Regions from separate parts of the Sporolactobacillus sp. Y61 genome, predicted to be linked through region 2. Evidence: riboswitches for the same ligand, from Rfam matches in the RefSeq annotation. Region 2 holds a riboswitch; the other holds the start of a gene.

Region 1 (4,215 bases), 1.4 Mb from region 2:
TACATTCGCCGAGTCCGGGCAGAAGGATAAGGGGCAAAAGTTATTCCTGAATATTTATCCTTCGACCTTGCTGCACGCCGGTCTGGTTTCCGTGATCAAGGATCTGATCGGGACTTATCCGTTTCTTGCCGGACAGCTGGTTTTCGAGATGGTTGAGAACGAGCGTATTGATGATCTGTCCGGGTTGCAGGACGTGCTGAAGCTGATCAGGCAGGCCGGCATACGGATCGCCGTGGATGATTTTGGTAAGGGGCCCGATAACATGAACCGGACGATCGAGATTGATGCCGATTACATTAAACTGGACCGTTACTTTTCGATTGACCTGAGAACGTCGGAGAAGAAACAGGCGTATGTCGCTTTTCTTATCCGATTTTGTGAAAAATTTCATACAAAACTGATTTTTGAGGGCCTTGAAACCGCAAAGGATATTCACTACATCAGAGAAATGGGCATTCATTATGCGCAGGGCTATGCGCTCGGTCGTCCGCATCTGCTGGGTAAGGCGGTGCGTGGGCATGCTTAGTTCGCAGGCATGGATCTGGCTTTTATCAGGTCTGGATCTCGTCCTGTTCTGTATGGTCACCCTGTGCTACATCCACATCAGACGTGCAGTTAAGAAAACGAAACTTTCCGGCAGAACACTGGAACAACAGATTTTTGAAGCCAAATCAAAAAAGGTCCCGGACAGGCGAAAGCACTACCGGCTGGTTGTGGACGATGAACCGTGCCAGGTGCGGATCCTTGATTTCGGGGATCGCGACCTCCGGAAACTTAATAATAAAAATGTGGATGCAAAAATAAAAGACATCAGCCTTGGCGGTATCAGGCTCTCCTGTCCACTTAATTTTCCGATAAAGGAGGAAGTGCTTATCTATGTCTCATTCCCGATGGATGAGGGGACACTGATACATATGCAGGGAACAGTTGCCTGGAAAAAGGTGAAACATGGGAGGACAGCGGTCGAATATGGTGTGCTTTTCAGCGACTTTCTGCAGCGGAAGAAACCAGAATTCAGAATTATATGAACCACAGGGAACTGGAGAAAATATCAGTCCGCCGACATTCAGGTGATGAACCGAAAGCTCTTTCCATTGACAGAATGGCCTGATTCATAGTAGACTAATATCAACTTAATATATCTTATCAAGAGTGGCGGAGGGACTGGCCCGATGAAACCCGACAACCAGCATCGAAAAAGGTGTATGGTGTCAATTCCAGCAGATGCTCAATCTGAGAGATAAGAAAAATAAACGTAAAAACCCGACGATTATTTTTCTTGTATAAAAGAAAGATAATCGTTTTTTTTTCAGCAGATAGCCCGTGTCACGCCGCTCCGTCAGGGAGGGTCAATCACCACGCTCCAAAGGACGCAGCTTGTGAGCCGTGAAATTTTGTGCAGATAGAGACAACTTGCCTGACCAACAGCCGGTCGTGGACGTTGCCCGGAAAACAGGCTCGGCATCGCTGCCAGGTGGCTCTGTAAATGAGTAGACGGAAAAAATTCCGCTTAACTTAGTAAAAAGAATACAAAACAGCTTCAATAGACGGAGGGATTCCGCCTATTGGTTTCAAAAACATGAAAAGAGAGGATCTTTCATTGCCTAATCGGAAAAATTCCGCTTATGATACGCTGAAACCCGTTCTATTCTGCATTTAAGCGGAAAATCTCCGCTTATTAAGCAAACGAACAAGATTTTTATTAAAGGGGGAGATCCGCATGATCAGGGACGCAGAATACGCGCAGATTGACAACTATCTTGATTTATACCTTTACGCCGGTGAATTACAGGATAAAGAATGGCAGGCACAGATTCGGGTCAAGCTGACTGAGTTACTGGAGGCGTTCAGGAGTTCGGCAGAGAGGTATGAACACACCCTTCGCCGCCAGTATGTGGAAGTCAGCCGCGCGCTGCTCACGCTCTGTCAGAAAATCCGCACCCATATGATTGAACCAACAGATGCGATCGCCGCGCAGCTTTTTGCCCTGAAACAGAAACGCCTGGAACTGGGAAAAGAAATTGATGCCATCAGCAGCGGCGGTCAGCGGATAGGCTAAGGCTGCGTAAAGATAACAAGGACGTGGGTATACAGCCTGCGTCCTTTTTCCATGCGGGCGGATCATGAGCCCTGCTGTTTATAGTAGAACACGGCCAGCTGGGTGCGATCACGCAGCCCCAGTTTAACGAGTATTGAACTGATATAATTGCGGACGGTGCCTTCGCTGAGATAGAGGGCCTGGGCAATTTCACGGTTAGATTTCCCGCTTGCGACCTGCTCGATCATCGCAATTTCACGTTTATTCAGATGAAACGATTCGAAATCCGGCCGGCTCTTCTGTCTGATCAGTCCGGGGATTTTTCTGACAACCGTATCGCCGAAGACCCGCTGGCCGCTTGCCACCGCTTTTAATGCCGGAATAATGCTTTCAAAGTTCTGCTTCAGAATATAGCCCTTAGCTCCGATTTTTAACGCTTCGATAATATACTCGTCATCTGAGAACGTGGTCAGGAAGAGCACATTTGCCTGCGGGTCCTCTTTGAGGATCACCGCTGCGGCGTCTATCCCGGTCATGGCGTCCATCCGGATATCCATCAACAGAATATCCGGTTTCAGCCGGCGATAGAGGGAGATGGCCTGACTTCCGGACGCGCCGCATGCAAGTACCTGAATCACCGGATCCGATTCAAGTATCGTCTGAAGCGATGCGGACACCAGCTGGTCGTCATCCACAATAAGGACCTTCATGATGGCTCTGCCTCCTTTAATTGCTCTGCCTTTTTAGGTACGGAAATAAAGATTTTAAATCCCTGCCCCATCTCGAAATTGATCACACCCCGTAACGCTTCAACCCGGTCCTGCATGTTCTTCAGGCCGATGCCTTCACCGGTATCGACCGGACGCGCCTGCCCGTTATCGGAAATCATTAACTGGTAGAAAGCCGGATGTTCCCGAAGGATGATCCGGGCAGCTGTCGCATTGGAATGACGGGCCATGTTGGACAAAGCCTCCCGGACAATCGAAATCAGTGCGACATTGACTTTGCTTCCCGGCAGCTTATGAACCGAATAATCAAGCGTGACCGGGCAAAAGGTGAACTTATCCTTCAGATCGTTCAGCTGCTTTTCAAGATCGATCGACTCGTCATACAGATCATGTACACTGGAGCGGATGCTGGTCATCGCCTCGGACAGTGTCTCTTTTAAGCGCGAAAGCTCCTCTTTCGTTTTTTTATCACGGTTGATGATCAGCAGGGCACCGGTCTGCAGCAGGGCACGGGAGAGCAGATGACCGACATTATCGTGAATCTCCCTTGCGATTCGGTTGCGTTCGCCAAGCGTTGCCATGCGGACTTCCGTGTCCTGGTTTATCAGCAGATCCTGATTCTGTTTTTTCAGTCGAAAAGCCATCTCCTTCTTCGTATCACGCAGATCGTAGAATTGATTTTTTAATTTAAAAAGGGACGCCGTCCGGTATCTCAGACAGGCGGAGAGCAGCAAGAGCGCCAGGACGAGCATCTGAATCCGAATATCAGATGGCCGGGAGACGGCAAGTGACAGCACGCCCGGGAGCAGGATCCACTGCCCTTTTGAAAAAAAGGAATCATAACAGATCAGCGGCAGAAAAACATAAAACCAGGGCAGGAAAAAGGAAAGTAAGAGGTACACGGCCGTCAGGAAGAGCCGGATGCGCGACTGGTCATAGTAGCTGAGCAGACAGGCACACGTAAAGGAAAGAAGGACGGGGGCTACATTGTCGGTGAATGTGGCCCCGGTCAGGTATACGGCCAGACAGCCGGTCATTAAAATGAGTTTATCGATGAGTGCATCCATAGCGATCTTCCATCCCTGATTCATTCTGTTACATTTATTTAAGCATTTTTCCGGTGCAGGTACAATGCCGGTGATTCATGACAATTGTCATTTCAATTGATGATTGCCGGCACTACCAGAGAAGCGCGGCGCCGGATACACTGGAGATATAAGGGAAGGGAGCTGATCGAGCCATGATTCATGTTCACAATCTGGTTAAAAGGTATGGTGATCTGGTTGCCCTGGATCACCTGTCCCTTGACGTTCATGAAGGGGAGATCTTTGGCCTGCTCGGACCTAATGGATCAGGCAAAAGCACAGCGATAAACTGTATGTTATCGCTGCTCACGTTTGATAAAGGGGAAGTGACGATCTTCGGGAAAAAGATGTCTCCGGACGCTTA
Region 2 (4,215 bases):
CAGACGTCGTCCCAGGTCCAGTAGATCAGCGGACAGATTTTAACAGAATGAAATTTTTCATCCCTGTTGACATAGGCAACCGAACGTCTTGTCGGAGACTGCTCATGTCTGAGCCCGGAAATCCAGGCATCATAGGCTCCGATCCTTGCAGCAAGTGGCTGAATTTTCCGTATATTGCAGCAAAGATCCGGACGTTTCGACCAAAGCGCGTCTCCGTATTTTTCTGCCTGCTGCTGCGGCGTGAGCGCCGGCTTCAGCCGGATGATATGCAACTTCGGGTACCGGTTTTCCACACGACGGATCAGCTCATAGGTTTCTTTGAAGTGAAAATCGGTATCGAGGAAGATGACTGAAGCCTCTTTTTTTACTGAATAAATCAAGTCGATCAGGACGATGCCTTCAACCCCGAAGCTGCAGGAATAAACGACTTTACCTCCATAAGAATGATACGCCCACTCCAGGACCTCCCGGGCACCTTTAGATGTCGACTGCGGATTAAAATCCGGCAGCTGCACGTCTTTCCAGGTGCTGTATGTTGGAATTTTCGTTGTCCTCACCTCTTCTCTTAATCAAATAGCATGAAAAGCTCAGGAAAAGAAATCGCGATTGAGCTGAACGTACTGGCGCTCTCCGTCCGGCACTTCGTCTTCCGGATAAATAGCTTCAACCGGACAGACCGCTTCACAGGCCCCGCAGTCAATACAGTCATCCGGATTGATATAAAACATCTCATCTCCTTCAAAGATACAATCCACCGGGCAGGTCTCCACACATTCTCCCGCTTTTTCACCTTTACAGGCCGATGTAATCACAAAAGCCACTTCAGTCACCTCCTCTAAAGATCAATGAAAAAAAAGCTTTTTCCATCCAGAAAGTCAGGAAAAAGCTTCGCGTCACGATTCCTATCTTTCAAAATGGTCTGCCATTTTGCTGGAATTAGCACCTTACAGAGAAATACATGCTGTGCAGGTTGCCGGATGTCATCGGGCCAGTCCCTCAATCACTCTGGATAGTTATTGAATTGGCTTTCATTTTAAAGGGGATGCATCGAATTGTCAATTATTCACCTTGTTTTAGTGTGAATTAATTTTTTTCTTGCATTATTCCAACCTGCATGATAGGATTAAACCAATTTCATTGATTCTTATCGAGAGCGGCGGAGGGAATTGGCCCAATGAAGCCCGGCAACCACGATGACAGACGTGATCGTACAGGTGCCACGTCCAACAGGTTATCCTGAAAGATAAGGAGATGCAGTGTGACCAAATCACGTACAGCACTCCTCATCCTTTCGGAATGAGGTTTTTTTATACGCTTAGAGAACAAAACAATTTTTGTGGGGAAAAAAGCCTGTGGCGGCATCTGCGACCTGTGAGTCAGTACTTTTTTCCTGGTCTGGTAAACCAGTCATTCCCGGAGGTGAGCGCGGGGGGCGCAAGATGTATTTGCTGTTAATCCAAGTATTCCTATGTTTTTTTATTTTATTTCAGAAATCAGAATGTACGTCTTAAAACAACTACAAGGGGGCGTTTACAAATGAAAAAAATCAGTCTGTTCATCGTATCCATCTTAATTCTCGGGGCACTCAGCGCCTGCGGATCAGACCGTTCAGCTCAGGGATCCGGCTCAGGTGAAGCAAAAAAACCGGTCAGACTGCTCAATGTTTCTTATGATCCGACACGTGAACTTTATCAGCAGTACAATAAGCTGTTCGCGAAGTACTGGAAAAAGACAGGCCATCAGGATGTGACGATTCAGCAGTCTCATGGTGGATCCGGAAAACAGGCGCGCTCCGTTATTGACGGACTCAAGGCAGACGTCGTCACGCTCGCTCTTTCCGGCGATATCGATGCCATTGCCGAAAACACGGACAGGCTGGATAAGGACTGGCAGAAACGACTGCCGCAGAATGCAACACCGTATACGTCAACCATTGTTTTCCTCGTCCGGGCCGGTAATCCAAAGAACATTAAGGACTGGGATGATCTGACAAGGAAAAATGTATCTGTTGTTACGCCCAATCCGAAAACCTCAGGCGGGGCTCGATGGAATTATCTGGCCGCCTGGGCTTATGCCGACAAGAAATTCAATAATGACCAGAAGAAAGCAGAGGACTTCGTGAAAAAGATCTATGCAAACGTCAAAGTTCTCGATTCCGGAGCACGCGGAGCGACCACGACTTTCACGGAAAGAGGTGTCGGCGACGTGCTGATCGCCTGGGAGAATGAAGCCTTCCTGAGCATCGATGAACTCGGTAAGGACAAATTTGAAAGGGTCAGCCCTTCACTGAGTATTCTCGCTGAACCGCCCGTTGCCGTTGTTGATAAGAATGCGGAAAGTAACGGAACAGCAAAAGTGGCTGAGGCATATCTGAAGTACCTGTACAGTGATGAAGCCCAGGAAATCATTGCGAAAAGTTATTACCGCCCGCGTAACAAGGAGATTCTGGCAAAGTACAGCGATCAGTTCCCGAAAATTGAACTAGTCACTGTAGATGATCATTTCGGTGGCTGGGCGAAGGCGCAGAAAGAGCATTTTGCCGACGGCGGCACCTTTGATCAGATTTACCAGCCTAAATAAACAAGCTCCGGGTAAATCCATCCGTAGATAATGGAGTTGAGTATTGTGGCTTTTTCCCAACATTTAAAAAAAGGACGGTCCATCCCCGTTTCGGACTGACCATGGGGCTGTCGACGTTCTATCTTTCCCTGCTCGTCCTGATCCCGCTGTCATTTATCTTTATCTATTCAGCACGATCCGGATGGGCGTCCTTTTGGCAGGACGTCACCAACCCGCGTGTCGTTGCATCGTACAAACTGAGTTTCCTGACAGCCCTGGCGGCGGCTTTTGTTAATCTGATTTTCGGTGTCCTGATCGCCTGGGTACTGACCCGTTATACTTTCCCATGGAAACGGGCAGTCGACGGGCTCGTGGATTTGCCTTTCGCTCTTCCGACCGCTGTGGCCGGCATTACGTTGACGACACTCTACTCAGAAAATGGATGGATTGGGCGATGGCTGCCCTTCGACGTCTCTTTTACACCGATCGGTATCACGATTGCCCTGATTTTCGTTGGTCTGCCATTTGTCGTGCGCATGGTTCAGCCGGTTCTGCAGAATTTTGAACGCGAAGTGGAAGAAGCCTCATCTTCGCTTGGTGCGACACCTTTTCAGACCTTCAGAAAGGTGATTTTCCCTCAGCTGATGCCGGCGGCGCTGTCCGGATTCTCGCTGGCGTTTGCCCGCTCACTTGGCGAATATGGTTCTGTTGTATTTATTGCCGGCAATATGCCTTATAAAACAGAAATCGCGCCGCTGATGATTATGACCAAACTGGAGCAATTTGATTATTCTGCTGCGACGGCCATAGCCGTTGTCATGCTTGTCATCTCGTTTCTGCTTATTCTGCTGATTAATCTGATTCAATGGTGGTCGCGTCTTCGCTACGCCGGCCGGTAAAGATACTGAGAGGGAGTCCTTTATGGAAAGTCCTGTTGCGTCTCGTGTTGCCCGTCAGGCAGGTATTGCCCGGCATAATGTAAAAAATACCGCCATACGACTGACTCTGATCGCTCTTGTTCTGCTGTTTCTTTTCTTTTTTCTCGTCATTCCGCTGGTTGCGATCTTTACCGAGGCATTCAGACAGGGGGCAGGATTCTATTTTTCATCCATTACGGAACCTGATGCCCTGTCAGCGATCCGTCTGACGCTGCTGGTTGCCCTGATCGCGGTACCTGTGAACACCATCTTCGGGATCCTGTTCGCCTGGGTCATGACCAAGTACGCCTTCAGGGGGAAAAGTGTACTCATGACATTGATTGATCTGCCTTTTTCCGTCTCTCCTGTCATCGCCGGTCTGATTTTTATCCTGATATTCGGTCAGCACAGTTCATTCGGCAGATGGCTGATGGCGCATGATATCAATATTGTTTTCAATGTACCCGGTATTGTCCTTGCGACGTTATTTGTGACTTTCCCGTTTGTTTCCCGCGAGCTGATTCCGCTCATGCAAAACCAGGGCACTACAGCAGAAGAAGCCTCTCTGACACTTGGGGCAAGCGGCTGGCAAACTTTTCTGAAGGTCACCCTGCCTAATATCAAATGGGCGCTTTTCTACGGCATTATTTTATGCAATGCCCGGGCAATCGGCGAGTTTGGTGCCGTTTCTGTCGTATCCGGCCACATCCGCGGCCTGACGAATACCATGCCGCTGCAA

What was found. Region 2 has a riboswitch for S-adenosylmethionine ahead of ABNN70_RS01035 (sulfate ABC transporter substrate-binding protein). Riboswitches for the same ligand answer to the same signal wherever they lie in the genome.
Region 1: another riboswitch for S-adenosylmethionine. It lies ahead of ABNN70_RS07810 (hypothetical protein); the one in region 2 lies ahead of ABNN70_RS01035 (sulfate ABC transporter substrate-binding protein).

Annotation. Positions count from the first base shown of each region.
Region 1 covers NZ_CP159510.1:1,645,199-1,649,413, forward strand. The annotation lists gene ABNN70_RS07800 (EAL domain-containing protein) at 1-526, shown strand, start outside; gene ABNN70_RS07805 (PilZ domain-containing protein) at 519-1,028, shown strand; SAM riboswitch class I at 1,141-1,247, shown strand; gene ABNN70_RS07810 (hypothetical protein) at 1,721-2,059, shown strand; gene ABNN70_RS07815 (response regulator transcription factor) at 2,122-2,748, opposite strand; gene ABNN70_RS07820 (histidine kinase) at 2,745-3,833, opposite strand; gene ABNN70_RS07825 (ABC transporter ATP-binding protein) at 4,007-4,215, shown strand, end outside.
Region 2 covers NZ_CP159510.1:196,262-200,476, forward strand. The annotation lists gene ABNN70_RS01025 (phosphoadenylyl-sulfate reductase) at 1-542, opposite strand, end outside; gene ABNN70_RS01030 (ferredoxin family protein) at 588-821, opposite strand; SAM riboswitch class I at 900-1,016, opposite strand; SAM riboswitch class I at 1,142-1,250, shown strand; gene ABNN70_RS01035 (sulfate ABC transporter substrate-binding protein) at 1,537-2,580, shown strand; gene cysT (sulfate ABC transporter permease subunit CysT) at 2,682-3,458, shown strand; gene cysW (sulfate ABC transporter permease subunit CysW) at 3,481-4,215, shown strand, end outside.